3 linked regions of the Shinella zoogloeoides genome follow. The protein of the gene in region 3 binds, or shares a complex with, the protein of the main gene of each other region. Links are inferred from orthologs where the notes say so. Each region holds a gene or a part of one and is shown on either strand. Other genes may lie near its edges.

What was found.
Region 1: the proteins of Q9316_RS07435 (region 3) and pnp are in contact, whole or in part, in a cryo-EM structure (PDB 9QH0), measured with the Escherichia coli proteins. The link is inferred for Shinella zoogloeoides from one-to-one orthologs.
Region 2: the proteins of Q9316_RS07435 (region 3) and eno are in contact, whole or in part, in a solved structure (PDB 2FYM), measured with the Escherichia coli proteins. The link is inferred for Shinella zoogloeoides from one-to-one orthologs.

What each region holds. Positions count from the first base shown.
Region 1 is NZ_CP132311.1:288,228-293,577, reverse strand. What follows is about bases 2,354-5,350. They hold pnp (polyribonucleotide nucleotidyltransferase), read right to left. Parts: upstream 4,925-5,350; coding sequence 2,783-4,924; downstream 2,354-2,782. Other genes in these bases: rpsO (30S ribosomal protein S15), read right to left, coding at 5,238-5,350; Q9316_RS02370 (class I SAM-dependent methyltransferase), read right to left, coding at 2,354-2,694. In the rest of the region: enoyl-ACP reductase FabI, read left to right, coding at 1-143; Q9316_RS02385 (hypothetical protein), read right to left, coding at 187-414; Q9316_RS02380 (LysE family translocator), read right to left, coding at 480-1,079; Q9316_RS02375 (Lrp/AsnC family transcriptional regulator), read left to right, coding at 1,210-1,668; more of Q9316_RS02370, read right to left, coding at 1,678-2,353. UniProt on the Escherichia coli protein: Involved in mRNA degradation. Catalyzes the phosphorolysis of single-stranded polyribonucleotides processively in the 3'- to 5'-direction. Also involved, along with RNase II, in tRNA processing.
Region 2 is NZ_CP132311.1:1,470,759-1,476,095, forward strand. What follows is about bases 1-2,984. They hold eno (phosphopyruvate hydratase), read left to right. Parts: upstream 1-847; coding sequence 848-2,122; downstream 2,123-2,984. Other genes in these bases: kdsA (3-deoxy-8-phosphooctulonate synthase), read left to right, coding at 1-718; Q9316_RS08345 (FtsB family cell division protein), read left to right, coding at 2,261-2,569; pdhA (pyruvate dehydrogenase (acetyl-transferring) E1 component subunit alpha), read left to right, coding at 2,718-2,984. In the rest of the region: more of pdhA, read left to right, coding at 2,985-3,764; Q9316_RS08355 (pyruvate dehydrogenase complex E1 component subunit beta), read left to right, coding at 3,782-5,164; Q9316_RS08360 (pyruvate dehydrogenase complex dihydrolipoamide acetyltransferase), read left to right, coding at 5,180-5,337. UniProt on the Escherichia coli protein: Catalyzes the reversible conversion of 2-phosphoglycerate (2-PG) into phosphoenolpyruvate (PEP). It is essential for the degradation of carbohydrates via glycolysis.
Region 3 is NZ_CP132311.1:1,303,071-1,311,160, forward strand. Bases 2,852-6,233 are described here. They hold Q9316_RS07435 (Rne/Rng family ribonuclease), read right to left. Parts: upstream 5,917-6,233; coding sequence 3,052-5,916; downstream 2,852-3,051. Other genes in these bases: Q9316_RS07430 (SDR family oxidoreductase), read right to left, coding at 2,852-2,915. Outside these bases: Q9316_RS07420 (DsbA family protein), read right to left, coding at 1-718; Q9316_RS07425 (pyridoxal phosphate-dependent aminotransferase), read left to right, coding at 924-2,075; more of Q9316_RS07430, read right to left, coding at 2,151-2,851; Q9316_RS07440 (N-acetylmuramoyl-L-alanine amidase), read left to right, coding at 6,552-7,790; Q9316_RS07445 (penicillin-binding protein 1A), read left to right, coding at 8,066-8,090. UniProt on the Escherichia coli protein: Endoribonuclease that plays a central role in RNA processing and decay. Required for the maturation of 5S and 16S rRNAs and the majority of tRNAs. Also involved in the degradation of most mRNAs.

The DNA.
Region 1 (5,350 bases), 1.0 Mb from region 3 along the record:
TCGAGGATGTCGGCAATTCGGCACTCTACCTGCTTTCCGACCTGTCGAGCGGCGTCACCGGCGAAATCCACTATGTGGATGCCGGCTACAACATCACCTCCATGCCGACGCTGGAACGCCTCGCCAAGGCCGACAGCGAATAACAAATCGCGGCGCGAAGCTTGCCTTCGCGCCGTCTCCTCCCGGTCATAGTGCCATCAGCACCACGACGAGCAGGATCACCGCCGCCAGGACGCCGAGCAGCAGCATGCGCACGCGGCCGTTCATTTCGAGCGGCTTGCCGTCCGCACCGCGCCGCAAAAAGGCGAGCGGCACCTCGGAGGTCGGCGTATGCCCCTCCCCTTCCTTCACATCCTTGGCGATGACTTCCGCCACATCTTCCATCATGGGCGGTCTTGCAGGTCCAAAAGCCATTGCGGGTCTCCTGAACGAGAACGATCCGGGGATGGTGGACCTCTTTCCGGAAATTGGCAACCGGCCTATTCCAGCACGACGGGCAGGAGCGAAAGCACCAGCAGCAGCGCCATGGCGCGGTTGAACAGTTTCAGGCTGCGCTCTCGCGTGATGAACCGCGCCGCACCGACACCGACGCATGTCCAGGCGATGGTGCTCGCAAGCGTCGCGCCGCCGAAGATGGCGGCAAAGGCCGCGGGAACGGAAAGGTCTCCGGCCGCACCGCCGCCATAAGCGACGACGGCGCCCGCCACCATCACCCAGAGCTTCGGATTCACCGCCTGCAACAGCGTACCCTCGATGAAGGTGAACGGCCTCTGCCTGTGGTTCTCGGCGCCCATACCCACCGGCGCCGTGGCAATGCGCCAGGCGAGCCAGAGAAGGTAGGCGATGCCCAGCCATTTCAGAGCAAGATGCACGCTTGGCTCGGAGACGATGGAACCGCCCGCCGCCGCCACGGCGAAGATGATGACGGCGACCCCGACGCCCATGCCGAGGGCCACCGGAAGCGTGCGGCGGAAACCGTAATTGGCGCCCGAGGCCGTCACCATCGTGTTGTTCGGCCCCGGCGTGCCCGCCATGGCGAAAGCGAAACCCGACGTCGCCAGAAACCACGCCCAATCCATGATGTCCTCCCCACCGAAACAGCGGCAGCCTAGACGCCTTCGCGCGCAATCGGGTTGCCAAAATGCCAAGATTTAGGAAGATGTTGATATAAGACGCCAGAGATTGGCTCGAACGCTTGCGAGGATTCCAATGCAGCTTGACGACATCGATCGCCGCATCCTGCGCGAACTGCAACAGGACGGCCGGCTGCAGAACGTCGAGTTGGCGAGACGCGTCGGGCTGTCACCCTCGCCCTGCCTGCGCCGGGTGAAGCTTCTGGAGGAGGCGGGCGTGATCAGCCGCTATGTCGCGGTGATCGACCAGGCGAAAGTCGGCCTGCAGCTTTCCATGTTCGCGCGCATTTCGCTCACCGCGCAGGACGCCGAGACGATCGACCACTTCATCGCGGCGATGAAGCGGCTGCCGGAGGTGGTGGAGTGCTACATCATGCTTGGCGAGAGCGACGCGCTGCTGCGCGTCGTCGTCGCCGATCTCGAGGATTATCGCCGCTTCCAGTCGACGCATCTGACGCGCCGGAACGGCATCCAGACCGTCAAGACGGACGTGCCGAGCGAGACGATCAAGCAGACCTTCGCCCTGCCGCTATAGGCCGACGCCTCAGCGCCGGCCCCACAGCACCTTGAAGCGGGCGTTGCGGCAGACTTCGCCGCTTTCCTTGAAGGCTTCCTTCAGCACCGGCTCGTAGGGCAGGCCGCGGTTGGCGACCATCAGCAGGCGTCCGCCGGCCTTCAGCGACTTCGCCGCCATGCGGATCATGCCGGCGCCGAGCGAATGGTCGGCTGCATGGCCCTCGTGGAAGGGCGGGTTCATGACGATGAGGTCGTAGTGGTCGCGCGGCGTCTCGGCGGTGAGGTCGAACCAGTAGTAGCGCGCCGGAATGTTCGGGCAATTCTCCGCCATGTTTTCCCTGGCAGCTTCCAGCGCGTCGTGGTGCGCCTCGAACACGTCGATGCCCTTGACCTGCGGCGCGCGGCCGCCGAGCATGACCGAGAGGTAGCCCCAGCCCGCGCCGAAATCGGCGGCGTGACCGTGGAAGTCCTCGGGAATGCGGGTGGCCAGTAGCTCGGAGCCCTCGTCGATCCGGTCATGCGAGAACATGCCGGGCGCCGCCGTGAAGCGGCCGGCGATGCGCACCGGCTTTGCAGCCAGCTTGGCGATCGCGTCGGCCGGGTCTTCCGGCCGGGCGAACCAGATGGCGAGGCCGTGGTACTTCGGCGTGTAGTCGCCGGTCAGGCCGAGCTGGTCCAGGCGCTTGCGCATGGACTGGATGCCGTCCTCCTTGCCGCCGGCAACGACGATCAGGCCGCCGGTGCGCACGCGGCGCAGCGCCTCGGCGATCCGGTTCTCGTTCTCGCCCTTGTGCTTGTTGATCAGGATGAGGGCGCCGTCATAGTCGTCGCCCTCGACGGCCGGCTTGACCGGCACGCGCACGGCTTCGAGCCCGCGATAGAGCGAACGCAGCGGCTGCACCGCGTCGAGCGTCGCGCCGAAACCTTCCGGCGGGCGCTGCCCGGCCTCCGCGCCGAGGAAAAGGTAGCGCTCGTCCTCGCCCGGCATGGCAAGCGTGCCGGCGGCAAAGGGATGGAACAGGGTTTTCAGGGCGTCGCGGGTCATGGTCGGCTTTCGGCGGAGGAAAAAGATCAGTCAAAGAAAAGGGCGCGGAACGTGCCGCTCCGCGCCCCCTCGATCGGTAAGGGTCCGATTATTCGGCGGCTTCGCCGTCGCCCTTCTTGTCGGCAACGACTTCCTTGCCGGTGGCCTGGTCGACGACCTTCATGGAAAGGCGAACCTTGCCGCGCTCGTCGAAGCCCATCAGCTTGACCCAGACCTTGTCGCCTTCCTTGACGACGTCGGAGGTCTTGGCAACGCGCTCCTGGGCGAGCTGCGAGATGTGCACGAGGCCGTCACGCGGGCCGAAGAAGTTGACGAAGGCGCCGAAGTCTGCGGTCTTGACGACCGTGCCTTCGTAGATCATGCCGACTTCCGGTTCAGCGACGATGGAGTGGATCCACTTGCGGGCCGCTTCGATCTCCTTGCCGGACGAGGACGCGATCTTGATCGTGCCGTCGTCTTCGATGTTGATCTTGGCGCCGGTCTTTTCGACGATCTCGCGGATGACCTTGCCGCCCGTGCCGATGACTTCACGGATCTTGTCGACCGGGATGTTCATGACTTCGATGCGCGGTGCGAATTCGCCGAGCTGGCTGCGGCCTTCGGAGATGGCATTGGCCATCTCGCCGAGGATGTGCTTGCGGCCGCCCTGCGCCTGGCTGAGCGCGACCTTCATGATCTCCTCGGTGATACCGGCGATCTTGATGTCCATCTGCAGCGAGGTGATGCCGTCAGCGGTGCCGGCAACCTTGAAGTCCATGTCGCCGAGATGGTCTTCGTCGCCGAGGATGTCGGAGAGAACCGCGAAGCGCTCGCCTTCAAGGATCAGGCCCATGGCGATGCCGGCAACCGGCTTGGCCAGCGGAACGCCGGCGTCCATCAGCGCGAGCGAGGTGCCGCAGACCGTTGCCATCGAGGACGAGCCGTTGGACTCGGTGATCTCGGACACGACACGCAGCGTGTAGGGGAACTGTTCCGCCGTCGGCAGCATCGGGCGGATCGCGCGCCAGGCAAGCTTGCCGTGGCCGATTTCGCGGCGGCCCGGGGAGCCCATGCGGCCCGTCTCACCGACCGAATAGGGCGGGAAGTTGTAGTGCAGCAGGAAGCGTTCCTTATACATGCCGGTCAGGCTGTCGACATACTGCTCGTCTTCGCCGGTGCCGAGCGTGGCAACGACCACCGCCTGGGTTTCGCCGCGGGTGAACAGGGCCGAGCCGTGGGTGCGCGGCAGGATGCCGACTTCCGAGACGATGGCGCGGACGGTTTCGAGATCGCGGCCGTCGATGCGGCTCTTGGTGTCGAGGATGTTCCAGCGAACGATCTTGGCCTGAAGGTGCTTGAAGACGGCGCCGATGACTTCGGCGGTGTACTTCGGCTCAACGCCCTCGGGCAGGAAATGTGCCTTCACCTTGGCCTTGACGGCGTCGACGGCGGCGTAGCGATCGGCCTTCTGGGTGATCTTGTAGGCGGCGCGCAGTTCCGTTTCGGCAAGGCCGAGCATTTCGGCTTCGAGTTCGGAATGATCTTCCGGGGTAAAGTCGCGCGGCTCCTTGGCAGCGACTTCCGCGAGCTTGATGATCGCGTCGATGACCGGCTGGAAACCCTTGTGGCCGAACATGACGGCGCCGAGCATGACGTCTTCGTTCAGTTCCTTGGCTTCCGACTCGACCATCAGAACGGCGTCCTGCGTGCCGGCGACGACGAGGTCGAGAACCGACTCGTCCATCTCGTCGAGATGCGGGTTGAGAACGTATTCGCCGTTGATGTAGCCGACGCGCGCTGCGCCGACCGGGCCCATGAAGGGAACGCCCGAGATCGTCAGGGCCGCGGAAGCGGCAACCATCGACAGGACGTCGGGATCGTTTTCGAGGTCATGCTGGACGACCGTGACGACGACCTGCGTGTCGTTCTTGTAGCCTTCCGGGAAGAGCGGGCGGATCGGACGGTCGATCAGGCGGGAAACCAGCGTTTCCTTTTCCGACGGGCGGCCTTCGCGCTTGAAATAGCCACCCGGGATCTTGCCGGCGGCGTAGGTCTTTTCCTGGTAGTTGACGGTCAGCGGGAAGAAATCCTGGCCCGGCTTCGGCGCCTTGGCGGAAACGACGGTGGCGAGAACGACGGTTTCGCCATAAGTCGCGAGAACGGCGCCGTCAGCCTGGCGGGCGATCTTGCCCGTTTCCAGCTTGAGCGGACGGCCCGCCCATTCGATTTCAACCGTATGGGTATCGAACATGTCTTGTCCTTCTAAGGCAGATACGCGCACCGCCGCCAAAAGGCGCAGGTGGTCTATCCGCTTTCATGACGCATCATGGGCAAGACAACGGGAGGCTTCCGAAAGGCGACCCGCGCAAAGGCACGGACCGAAGCATCCTGCAATCCTGCCCCATGACAGGTCATCGGTTGGTTCCGCAGGGCCGGCCCATCCGGCCTGCTGGAAAACCCGTTTCACGAGGCGGTCGCAACCGACACAGGCGAAACGGTATGGCGGAATTGCCTTCCGCGAAAAAAAGCGGCGGGCGCTCGAAACGAGCGCCCGCCGGAACTGTTTAGCGGCGAATGCCCAGGGCAGCAATCAGCTTGCTGTAACGGGCTTCGTCCTTCTTCTTGAGGTAGTCAAGAAGCGAGCGGCGGCTGGAAACCATCGTCAGCAGACCACGGC
Region 2 (5,337 bases), 160 kb from region 3 along the record:
GATCGCCGGCACCCTCGCTGAACTCTGCGGCAAGCTCGGCCTCGGCCTCGTCTACAAATCGTCCTTCGACAAGGCCAACCGGACGTCGATCGCCGGCAAGCGCGGCATCGGCCTTGAGAAGGCGATGGAAATCTTCGCCGATCTCAAGAAGGATTTCGGCTTTCCGGTGCTGACCGATGTTCACACCGAGGAACAGTGCGGCCTCGTGGCCGGCACGGTCGATATCCTCCAGATCCCGGCCTTCCTGTCGCGCCAGACCGATCTTCTGGTCGCTGCCGCCAAGACCGGCCGTGCGATCAACGTCAAGAAGGGCCAGTTCCTCGCGCCCTGGGACATGAAGAACGTGCTCGCCAAATTCACCGAGAGCGGCAATCCGAACGTGCTCCTGTGCGAGCGCGGCGCCTCCTTCGGCTACAACACGCTCGTCTCCGACATGCGCTCTCTGCCGATCATGGCCTCGCTCGGCGCGCCTGTCGTGTTCGATGCGACCCATTCCGTGCAGCAGCCGGGCGGGCAGGGTGGCTCGACCGGCGGCCAGCGCGAATTCGTGGAGACGCTCGCGCGGGCGGCGGTGGCTGTCGGCATCGCCGGCCTTTTCGTCGAGACGCATGAGGATCCGGACAATGCGCCCTCCGACGGCCCCAACATGGTGCACCTGAAGGACATGCCGCGGCTTCTCGAAAAACTGCTGGCCTTCGACGCGATCGCCAAGGGTTGAGACTTCAAACGGATGACACGGAGACGTGCCATTCGTTTTTTCTGGCGCCATCACGCCATTGTAATTTCCACATGGTCGATTAGAAGTGGATTTTAATCGATTAATAAACCCCGAACCAGGACGATATCCATGACTGCTATCATCGACATCATCGGCCGCGAGATTCTCGACAGCCGCGGCAACCCCACCGTCGAAGTGGACGTGCACCTCGAGGATGGCAGCTTCGGCCGCGCGGCCGTTCCGTCGGGCGCCTCGACCGGCGCGCATGAAGCCGTCGAACTGCGCGACGGTGGCAAGCGCTACCTCGGCAAGGGTGTCGAGAATGCCGTTGCCGCCGTCAACGGCGAGATCTTCGAGGCGATCGGCGGGCTCGACGCGGAAGACCAGATCCAGATCGACCAGACCATGATCGAACTCGACGGCACGCCGAACAAGGCGCGCCTCGGCGCCAACGCCATTCTCGGTGTGTCGCTCGCTGTCGCCAAGGCTGCCGCGGAAGCGGCCAACCTGCCGCTCTACCGCTATGTCGGCGGTCCGAACGCCCGCATCCTGCCGGTGCCGATGATGAACATCATCAATGGCGGCGCGCATGCCGATAACCCGATCGACTTCCAGGAATTCATGATCGTGCCAGTTGGCGCCGACAATGTACGCGATGCCGTGCGCATGGGCTCTGAAGTCTTCCACACGCTGAAGAAGCAGCTCGCCGCCGACGGCCACAACACCAATGTCGGCGACGAAGGCGGCTTCGCGCCGGGTCTCGCCTCCGCCCCGGCCGCCCTCGACTTCATCATGAAGTCGATCGAGAAGGCCGGCTACCGTCCGGGCGAGGACATGTTCATCGCGCTCGACTGCGCCTCGACCGAATTCTTCAAGGACGGCAAGTATGTGCTGGAAGGCGAAGGCCGCACGCTGGAGCCGGGCGCCATGGCCGATTACCTTGCCGAACTCTCGGCAAAGTACCCGATCTTCTCGATCGAGGACGGCATGGCCGAGGACGACTGGGACGGCTGGAAGGCGCTGACCGACAAGATCGGCAAGAAAGTGCAGCTCGTCGGCGACGACCTCTTCGTGACGAACTCGGCGCGCCTGCGCGACGGCATCAAGATGGGTGTTGCCAACTCGATCCTCGTCAAGGTCAACCAGATCGGCTCGCTCTCCGAAACGCTCGACGCCGTCGAGACCGCGCACAAGGCGAGCTATTCGGCCGTCATGTCGCACCGCTCGGGCGAGACGGAAGATTCCACGATCGCAGATCTGGCGGTCGCCACGAACTGCGGCCAGATCAAGACCGGCTCGCTCGCCCGTTCGGATCGTACCGCCAAGTACAACCAGCTCATCCGCATCGAGGAGCAGCTTGGCGCCCAGGCGAAGTATGCCGGCCGCGGCATCCTGCGCGGCTGATCGCAAAACAGTTTTTCCGCAATGGCGAAACCCGCATCTCCGGATGCGGGTTTTTTCTTTGACCGGTCCATCATGGTCAATGGTCGGTTAACCGCTTGCCGCTAGTGTCGATCCCGTATTGCGTATCGGGGCACGGACATGTGGACCAAACATCATAAAAAGCGGAAATTCGGCCGGCTGGCACTGCCGGTTATTACGGTCGCATTCCTTTCCTACTTCGGCTATCATTCCGTCCATGGTGACTTCGGTCTGCGCGGAATGGAGGATTTCGAGCGACAGAGAGTAGAGCGACAGGCGCGTCTGGACGTGCTCGTGCGGCAGCGCCAGATCCTGGAAAAAGAGGTCGCCCTGATGAGTGACGGCTCGCTTGAACGCGATATGCTGGACGAGAAGGCGCGCTCGTATCTCAACATGTCGCGGAACGACGAAATCGTCATTTTCCACTGAAAAACTCGATTAACCGAAATCTTGTTAATCGTAAATCTGCCTTACTAATCAGCGGCTTACAAAGAATATAAGCCATGCATTTATGGCATTGCTGAGGTGGAATTTCTCCCCTATGGTTTCCTCAAAGGGCAAACATAGGGAGGAACGAATGGCTCCGCGTAAAACCGCGTCCACGTCCAGCCGCAAGACTGCGGCAAAGCCTGCGAAGAAAGACTTCACTGGCGGCACCATCGCCGAATTCTCCAAGGAAGACGATCTCAAAGCCTATCGCGAGATGCTGCTGATCCGGCGTTTCGAGGAAAAGGCCGGCCAGCTCTACGGCATGGGCTTCATCGGCGGCTTCTGTCACCTTTACATCGGCCAGGAAGCTGTCGTCGTCGGCATGCAGCTGGCACTGAAGGAAGGTGATCAGGTCATCACCGGCTATCGCGACCACGGCCACATGCTCGCTTGCGGCATGAGCGCGCGCGGCGTGATGGCGGAGCTGACCGGACGCCGCGGCGGCCTTTCCAAGGGCAAGGGCGGCTCCATGCACATGTTCTCCAAGGAAAAGCACTTCTACGGCGGCCATGGCATCGTCGGCGCGCAGGTCTCGCTCGGCACTGGCCTCGCCTTCGCCAACCGCTACCGCGGCAACGACAACGTCTCGCTCGCCTATTTCGGTGACGGCGCCGCCAACCAGGGCCAAGTCTACGAGAGCTTCAACATGGCGGCGCTCTGGAAGCTGCCGGTGATCTACGTGATCGAGAACAACCGCTACGCCATGGGCACGGCCGTCTCGCGCGCCTCCGCCCAGACCGACTTCTCGCAGCGCGGCGCTTCCTTCAACATCCCCGGCTTCCAGGTGGATGGCATGGACGTGCGCGCGGTCAAGGCCGCCGCCGACGAGGCCGTCGAACATTGCCGCTCCGGCAAGGGTCCGGTCATCCTCGAAATGCAGACCTACCGCTATCGCGGCCACTCCATGTCCGACCCGGCGAAGTACCGCTCGAAGGACGAGGTGCAGAAGATGCGCTCCGAGCACGACCCGATCGAGCAGGTGCGTGCCCGTCTTCTGGAAAACAACTGGGCAAGCGAAGACGATCTCAAGCAGATCGACAAGGACGTCCGTGACATCGTCGCCGACAGCGCCGATTTCGCGCAGTCCGATCCGGAGCCGGATGTATCCGAACTCTACACCGACATCCTGCTGTAATCCGGGGAGGGACACCAATGCCAATCGAAATTCTCATGCCCGCCCTGTCTCCGACCATGGAGGAGGGCACGCTCTCCAAGTGGGTCAAGAACGAGGGTGACACCGTCAAGTCCGGCGACGTCATCGCCGAGATCGAAACCGACAAGGCGACGATGGAAGTCGAAGCCGTCGATGAAGGCGTGATCGGCAAGATCCTGATCGCCGCCGGCACCGAAGGCGTCAAGGTCAACACGGCGATCGCCGTGCTGCTGCAGGATGGCGAAAGCGCCGATTCGGTCGCGGCCCCCAAGGCCGCCGCCGCCGAAAAGCCTGCGGAAGCCGCCGCGCCTGCTGCTCCGGCTCCGGCCGCCGCAGCGCCGGTTCCGGCCGCGCCGAAGGGCGAGACCGCCGCCGATCCGGATATTCCGGCCGGCACCGAAATGGTGATGACGACAGTGCGCGAAGCGCTGCGCGACGCTATGGCGGAAGAAATGCGCCGCGACGATAACGTCTTCGTCATGGGCGAGGAAGTCGCCGAATACCAGGGCGCCTACAAGATCACGCAGGGCCTGCTGCAGGAATTCGGCGCCCGCCGCGTCATCGATACGCCGATCACCGAGCACGGCTTTGCCGGCGTCGGCGTCGGCGCGGCCATGACCGGCCTGAAGCCGATCGTCGAGTTCATGACCTTCAACTTCGCCATGCAGGCGATCGACCAGATCATCAACTCGGCCGCCAAGACGCTTTACATGTCGGGCGGCCAGATGGGCGCGCCGATGGTCTTCCGCGGCCCGAACGGCGCGGCGGCCCGCGTGGCGGCCCAGCATTCGCAGTGCTATGCCGCCTGGTACAGCCAGATCCCCGGCCTCAAGGTCGTCATGCCCTATACGGCTGCCGACGCGAAGGGTCTCCTGAAGGCGGCCATCCGCGATCCGAACCCGGTCATCTTCCTCGAAAACGAAATCCTCTACGGCCAGAGCTTCGAAGTGCCGAAGATGGACGATTTCGTGCTGCCGATCGGCAAGGCGCGCATCCACAAGAAGGGTAACGACGTTACCGTCGTCTCCTTCGGCATCGGCATGACCTATGCCATCAAGGCGATCGCCGAACTCGAGAAGGAAGGCATCGACGTCGAGCTGATCGACCTGCGCACCATCCGCCCGATGGACCTGCCGACGGTCATCGAATCGGTCAAGAAGACCGGCCGTCTCGTCACCGTCGAGGAAGGCTATCCGCAGTCCTCCGTCGGCACCGAGATCGCAACCCGCGTCATGCAGCAGGCCTTCGACTATCTCGATGCGCCGATCCTGACGATCGCCGGCAAGGACGTCCCGATGCCCTACGCCGCGAACCTCGAAAAGCTGGCCTTGCCGAATGTCGGCGAAGTCGTCCAGGCGGTCAAAACCGTCTGCTACAAGTAAGGGGAGGGCTGAGGTATGCCGATCAACATCACGATGCCGGCGCTCTCGCCCACCATGGAAGAGGGCAATCTGGCCAAGTGGCTCGTCAAGGAAGGCGACACCGTGAAATCCGGTGACGTCATCGCCGAGATCGAGACCGACAAGGCAACGATGGAAGTCGAAGCCGTCGACGA
Region 3 (8,090 bases):
TCTCGCGCAGATCGTCGGCGCCGACGGCGCCGAACACCATCTCGTTGCCGAGCACGTAGGACGGCGTGCCGGTGATGCCGAGGTCGTTTGCCAGCGAATAGGCCTCGCGCACGGCGTCGTCATGCGGCTTGTCGGCCATGGTCTTGCGGATGTCCACTTCGGAGATACCCATGCCGACGGCAAGCGCGATGGCGCTCTCTTCCGTCGCGCGGCCTTCGCCGCCGAGCAAGGTCCGGTGGAATTCGCCGTACTTTTCCGGCGAAAGGTCGCGCACGGCGGCGCTCACCTTGTGGGCGGCGAGCGAATCGGGGCCGAGGATCGGCAGTTCCTTCAGCACGAAGCGGACGTTCTTGTCTTCCTTCAGGATATCGTCCATGTCGGAGAGCGCGCGCTTGCAGTAGCCGCAATTGTAGTCGAAGAACTCGACGATGGTGACGTCGCCCTTCGGGTTGCCGAGCGCGATGTCGTAGGGCGAGGAGAAGATCGCCTTCTCGTTGTCGGTGATGGCCGACTGGGCCTTGGCCTGCTGCTGGGCTTCCTGCTTCTTCTGCAGCGCCTCCTGCACGTCAACAAGGATTTCCGGGTTCTCGACGAGATATTCCTTGATGAACTCGCCGATCTCCTTCTTCTGCGCATCGTCGAGGGCGAGGGCCGGAAGGGGGGCTGCGACCGCGATGGTGAGAGCGACGGTGGCCGCGAGCTTCGTCTTGAATGTCATGTCTGTCCTGTCCTCGTCGTGATGCGCCGCTGAAGTGCCATTGGCAGCGCCCGCGCGTCAATGCGCCTGCGGTCGCTTTCAACGACCTTATGGTCGCTCCCGCGCAAACGATAGGGCAAAAGCGGCGGATTTTCGGCCCTCGCGGGATTGTGAAGGGGCAAGTCTTGCGGCAGGAAGGCACAACGAAGAACTGGAAGCAAAGCCCATGAAACTCTCCCGCCGCGGCGCCGTCGAACCCTTCCACGCCATGGACGTGCTCGCCGAAGCGACGAAACGGCGGGCGACGGGTCGGCCGGTCATTTCCATGGCCGTCGGCCAGCCGGTGCACCCCGCGCCGGACGCCGCCCGTAAGGCGGCCCGCCGGGCCCTGGAGATCGGCCGCATCGGCTATACGGATGCGCTCGGCCTCATTTCCCTCCGTCGCGCCATTTCGGATTTTTACCGGGAGCATCACGGGGTTTCGGTCGATCCGGGCCGCATCGCCATCACGACGGGCTCCTCCGCCGGCTTCAACCTCGCCTTTCTCGCGCTGTTCGACGCCGGCGACCGCGTCGCCATCGCGCGTCCCGGCTATCCCGCCTATCGCAACATCCTCGCCGCGCTTGGCATCGAGACGGTGGAAATCGAGGTGAGCGCCGAAAACGGCTTCACGCTGACGCCGGAGGCCCTGGAGACGGCTGCAGCCACTCATGGACGCATCGACGGCGTGCTGCTGGCAAGCCCCGCCAATCCGACCGGCACCGTCACCGGCCGGGCCAGACTTGCGGCGCTCTCAAACTATTGCCGGGAGAACGGCATCGCCTTCATCTCCGACGAGATCTATCACGGCCTCACCTTCGTCGGCGAGGAGGCGACGGCGCTGGAATTCGGCGACGAGGCTGTCATCATCAATTCCTTCTCGAAATACTATTGCATGACCGGCTGGCGGATCGGCTGGATGGTGCTGCCGGAGGCGCTGGTGCGCCCGGTCGAGCGCATCGCCCAGAGCCTCTACATCTCCGCGCCGGAACTCTCGCAGATCGCGGCGGAAGCGGCGCTCGGGGCAGAGGCGGAGCTCAACGTCTACCGTGACGCCTACCGCGTGAACCGCGACTTCCTCGTCAAGCGCCTGCCGGAACTCGGCTTTTCCATCGCCTCGCCGATGGATGGTGCCTTCTATGCCTATGTGGATGTCAGCCGGTTCACCAATGACAGCATGGCCTTTGCCCGCCGCATGCTGGCCGAGACCGATGTCGCGGCGACACCCGGCATCGACTTCGACCCGAAGGACGGCCACCACACGATGCGCTTCTCCTATGCCGGCGCCTTCGAGGAGATGAGCGAGGCGGTCGACCGCCTCGAAGCCTGGCTCGCCTGATTGCGAAAAACGATTCCGTTCCAGGACCTTGAGGCCGGAAACGGAATCGGAGTTTCAGGAACCTGAATCCCTTTCTCAGGCCCGGTTGATCGAAACGCCGCCATCGACCAGCATCGCCGTGCCGGTGGTGAAGCTGGAGGCGTCCGAGCAGAGGAAGAGCGCGGCTTCGGCGATTTCCTCCGGCTCGGCGATGCGCTTGAAGGCATTGAGCCCGGCAACGAATTGCCGCGCTTCCGGCGTGTTCGCCACGTCCCGGCCCATCGGCGTATCCGTCGCGCCCGGCAGCAGGGCGTTCACGCGGATGCCCTTGGGGCCATATTCCGAGGCGAGCACCTGCACGAGGCCGACAAGACCGGACTTCGACGCCGCATAGGCGGCAAGCCCCGGAAATCCCGCCGTATAGCCGACGAAGGTCGAGGTGAAGACGATGCTGCCGCCGCCGCGCGCCTCCATGGCCGGCAACTGGTATTTGGCCGCGAGAAAGCCGCTGGTCAGGTTGATGCCAAGCACTTCCTGCCATTCCTCCATGGAAAGGTCCGGCAGGGCGCCGACCGGCCCGGTCGTGCCGGCATTGTTGAAGGCAATGTCGAGGCCGCCGAATTCCTTCTGCGCGGTCGCGATCAGGGCCTGGTGATGGGCTTCCTCGCTGACGTCGCCGGGAACGGCGATGGACATTCCGCCTTCCGAGCGAATCTCTTCCGCAACCGCATCGAGCCGTTCGCGTCCGCGGGCTGAAAGAACGAGTTTTGCCCCCTGCCGGGCAAAGAGCAGGGCGGCGGCCCGACCGATGCCGGAGCTTGCACCGGTGACGATGGCGACCTTGTTGTCAAGACGGGTCATGAGGTCTTTCCCTTACTGGTTTCCGACGACGCGGATGTCGCAGAAGGGCGCAGGCGGAACCACCCGATTCCCGCTTGCCAAGAAAAAGGCCCGGTCGAACCGGGCCTTCTCAATTTCCTGACTATGAGCGGGCTTTTTAGAAGAAGCCGCGGCGCTGCCACCAGCCGCCCTTCTTGGGCTTTTCGGCGTCGTCTTCGGGCGCGGCTTCCTTGGCCGTCGAGGACTTCACCACCGGCTGCGACGCGATCTTGGAGATGTCGCGGTTGGCGCGGACCGGCTTGGCCGGCTCCTCGAGATCGGCGGATGCCTGCTCGACTTCCGGTTCGGCCGGCGTGGCGTTCTCTTCGACGGCAACCGGAGCTGGCTGCGCTTCGATCTCGCTGCGGGCGGCCTCGTCGGTCGCGGCTTCTTCCACGACCTTTGCGCGGCTGCGGCGGGCACGCTTCGGCTTTGCCGGCGCTTCCTCGGCAACGGCTTCGACGGGTGCTTCCTCGGCAGCGGCAGCCACTTCGGCAACCTCGACCTCGACAGCCACTACCTCTTCGGCAGCATCGCCCTCTTCGGCATCGCCGTCCGCCTCGTCGCCCTCGGCGCCGGCTTCGACCGAGCCATCCTCGGGACGATTGCGGCGGCCACCGCGCTTGCCGCGACGGCGGCGCTTGCGGCGCTGCTCGGCGGTCTCGTCGGCCTGGGCCTGCGTTTCTTCCGCGCCCTCGTCGCCTTCGGCATCGTCGTCGTCGAGCGCGTCTTCGTCACCCGGCTGCTCGCCGCCGAAGGAGGCGGTGTCAGTGCCTTCGCCATTCTCGCGGCCACGACCACGGCGACGGCGGCGACGCTTGCGCTTGTTGCGGCCGTTCTCGTCGGAGGTGGAAGCGGACGGCGCGCTCTGAGCGGCGGCGGCCGGACGGGCTTCGTCCTCTTCCTCGTCGATCTCGTCCTCGATCACGACGTCGTCGTCTTCCGGTTCCGGCTCGAAATGCAGGATCTGCTCGATCTTGACCGGGTTCTCGACGGCTTCGCCGCGGTCGATCGCAAAATGCTGCGCACCGACATGGGCATCCGCCTCGATGATGATCTGGACGCCGAAGCGGCCTTCATAGTCGATGATCGTGCCGCGCTTGTGGTTGAGCAGGTAGAGCGCGATGTCGGGCGTCGTGCGCACGACGATGTTGTGCGTCGTGTTCTTGAGGAGGTACTCCTCGATGCCGCGCAGGACGTGCAGCGCGACCGACGACTGCGAGCGGATATGGCCCGTGCCGTTGCAGTGCGGGCAGGTCTGCATGGTCGATTCGAGGACCGAGGCGCGGATACGCTGGCGCGACATTTCGAGCAGGCCGAAATGCGAGATGCGGCCGACCTGGATGCGCGCGCGATCGTTCTTGAGGTGGTCCTTCAGGCGCTTCTCGACGGAGCGGTTGTTGCGCTTCTCCTCCATGTCGATGAAGTCGATGACGACGAGGCCGGCAAGGTCGCGGAGGCGAAGCTGGCGCGCCACTTCCTCGGCGGCTTCCAGGTTCGTCTGCAGCGCGGTCTCCTCGATGGAGTGCTCGCGCGTCGAGCGGCCGGAGTTGACGTCGATCGAGACGAGCGCCTCGGTCTGGTTGATGATGATGTAGCCGCCGGACTTCAGCGTCACCTGCGGCTGCAGCATGCGGTCGAGCTGGGCTTCGATGCCCGAGCGCGAGAAGATCGGATGCACGTCGCGATAGGGCTGGACGACCTTCGCGTGGCTCGGCATCAGCATCTTCATGAAGGCTTTCGCCTCCTTGTAGCCTTCCTCGCCGGCAACGACGATCTCGCTGATGTCTTTGTTGTAGAGGTCGCGGATCGAGCGCTTGATGAGCGAGCCTTCCTCGTAGACGAGGCAGGGTGCGGTGGAGGCGAGCGTCAGCGTGCGCACGTTCTCCCACAGGCGCATCAGGTATTCGAAGTCGCGCTTGACCTCGACGCGGGTGCGGTTGGCGCCGGCGGTGCGCAGGATCACGCCCATGCCCTGCGGAACCTCGAGGTCGCGGGCGATCTCCTTCAGGCGCTTGCGGTCCTGCAGGTTGGTGATCTTGCGGGAAATGCCGCCGCCGCGCGCCGTGTTCGGCATCAGGACGGAATAGCGGCCGGCGAGCGACAGGTAGGTGGTCAGCGCCGCGCCCTTGTTGCCGCGCTCTTCCTTGGCGACCTGCACGAGCAGGATCTGGCGGCGCTTGATGACTTCCTGGATACGGTACTGCTTGCGCGGCTTGCGCTGGACGCGGTCCGGAACCTCTTCCATGGCGTCTTCGGCGCCGACGGATTCGATGACTTCTTTCTCTTCGCCGTTGTGATCGTCGTCATCGTCGTCGTCATCGCGGCGACGACGACCGCGCGAGCGCTCGGCCGGCTCGGAAACCTCGTCGGTGTCGACGGCCATCGCCATCGCGCCGCCGGGCGTCTCGTCGTCGCTGCCTTCGGCAGGGGCGGCGGCTTCTTCGGCGGCCGGGACGTCCTCGGTCTTCGCCTTGGCCTTGCGGGTGCGGCGCGGCTTCTTCGGCTTTTCGGCCGGGGCCTCTTCCGCAGCAAGGTCCGCGGAGGCCTCGACGACCTCGGCTTCCGCGACGGCTTCGACCGGGGTCTCTTCGACGGCGGCGACGGCTTCGGCATCGATCTCGGCCGGCGCATCCTTCTCGTCGGACGCGCGGGTACCCGTTTCGATGGGCTCGATGTCGTCGTCGCGGCGATGCTCCTCGGCCTCGGCCCTCAGCAGGGCCTGACGGTCGGCGAGCGGAATCTGGTAGTAGTCCGGGTGGATTTCGGCGAAGGCCAGGAAGCCGTGGCGGTTGCCGCCGTAATCGACAAAGGCCGCCTGGAGCGACGGTTCGACGCGCGTGACCTTGGCAAGGTAGATATTGCCGCGGATCTGTTTCTTGTGTTCGGATTCGAAGTCGAATTCTTCTATGCGGTTTCCGCGTACGACAACGACGCGCGTCTCCTCAGCGTGAGACGCGTCGATAAGCATTTTTTCTGCCATGTAGATTGAGCTCCTCGGCGCAACCGCAATCCTGACGGCGAACTGTTCCCTGAAAGGGAAGTGCCGGGGGAGGAGAGGGATGCGCCGGATAAGTAAGTTCCCGTTAGGCTCCGGTGAGGGGTAAGCGGACGGAGGAAGGTCGGTACGCGAGCGTCCCGGTGCCTGTTACCCTCTGATAAAATCCGCTGCGACAACATCAACGTCCAACGAGAATGCCTGTGCCATAGACCAAAACGGTCCGATGAAATTGCCCTTGGGGAAGGGCGAGTGGTGGAAATCCACCTTGACTGTTCCGGCCACCGCCGGTTTACGCGATCTAGTCGGCCGGGAAAAAGCAGCGCGACGGCGGATGAAGGCCCGGTTCGGCGCCAAGGTCCCGTAGGGGGTGGCTGCCTGCTCTAAGCGATTCTATCCCGTCTATTCTTTTTCCCTGATTTTGCTTTTATGGCGGATATGTCACAATGGCAAGGGAAAAGCCCGAAGCGCCATAATCTTGATGGATTTGCCGGCTGTGTGCATCGTTGCGTCGGCGCGGCCTTACGGCAAGCTTTGGTTAACCATATGAGGGCATCTATGAAGCTCGTCCTGCACCGCATCGCGCGGTTTCCACGCGTTTGAACGGACTGCGAGTGGTGATGCTACGCCTTCTGACCGAAAAGATCCTCTCTGTCGCTGCAGCCGCGCTTGTCGCCGTGCTCAGCCTTTCGGTCGTGACGCCGGCCTTCGCCGTGTCCGCTTCGGCCGCGCCGCTGCTCGCCTTCGGCGCCCGCATCGCCGGCGACGACGCCCGAACGCGCCTCGTCATCGATTTCGACCGCAAGCCGGACTTCAAGGTCCACTACGTCGCAAATCCCTACCGCGTCCTCATCGACCTGCCCGAGACGGCTTTCGGCATCAAGGCGGAGGAATTCGAGGCGCGCGGCATCTTCTCCGACATCCGCTACGGCACCATGGCCGCCGGCCGCTCGCGCATCGTGCTGACGGCGTCGCGTCCCGTCGGCGTGGTGCTTGCCAAGGTTCAGGAAGAGCAGGGGGGCGCAAGCTACCGCCTCGTTATCGATACGGCCATCGTCACCGACAAGGCATTCCAGGGCCAGATGGAAAAGCAGAGCTGGCAGGAGGCCTCGGCACCTGCGACGGCGGAGACGCCGGCGCTGCTGCCGGGCAGCCGCGCGGACGGGCCCTTCGTCATCGCGGTGGACGCCGGCCACGGCGGCATCGACAACGGCGCGCGCGGCGGCGTTACGAAGACCGAGGAAAAGAACGTCACGCTCGCCTTCGCCCGCCAGCTGGCCGAGGCGCTGAACAAGCTGCCCGGCACGCGCGCCGTCCTGACCCGCGAAAAGGACGAATTCCTCTCGCTCTCGCAACGCGTGCAGTTCGCCCGCAACGAAGGCGCCAATCTCCTCATTTCCATTCACGCCGATACGCTGAAGCAGAAGGATATCCGCGGCGCGACGGTCTACACGATCTCCGACAAGGCCTCCGACAGCCTTGCGGCGAACCTTGCCGAACGCGAGAACCTCTCCGACCAGATCGCCGGCATTTCCTTTGCGGACGAACCGGCCGAAGTCGCCGACATCCTGCTGGACCTGACGCGCCGCGAGACGCAGGCCTTCTCCATCAACCTTGCGCAGAGCGTCGTCAGCACCTTCAAGAACGAGGTGCTGCTGATCAACAATCCGCATCGCCATGCCGGCTTCCGCGTGCTGACCGCGCCGGACGTGCCTTCGATCCTGCTCGAACTCGGCTTCATGTCGAACAAGGACGACGAGCAGCTTCTGATCGATCCGGCCTGGCAGAAGAAGGTTGCCGGCCTCATTGCCAAGGCGGTGGACGAATATCGCACCACCGTCGTCGCGAACGGCGGTTAAGCTTGTCCGGCGATGCCGGGAGCGCATGGGCGCGGGACGTGCTAGTGTCGCCTGTGCCGGAAAAGTGACATCGGCCGCCATTGTGCGGTGGCGAAGCCGCAAGGCATGCTGTAAGCCCTATTTTCCTCACATTCCGATCGCTACAGGGATCGGTAAAATGGGGCGACTCGTCTTCGGACAAGCTGGGCGCAGCGGCCGGAATGGCCCGCGGCAATACAGGCCGGGCAACGATCTGCCCGATGAAATTATAAGCATAAGGCATCGGTAACTGGCTCATGATCAGACTGATTGGATATTTCT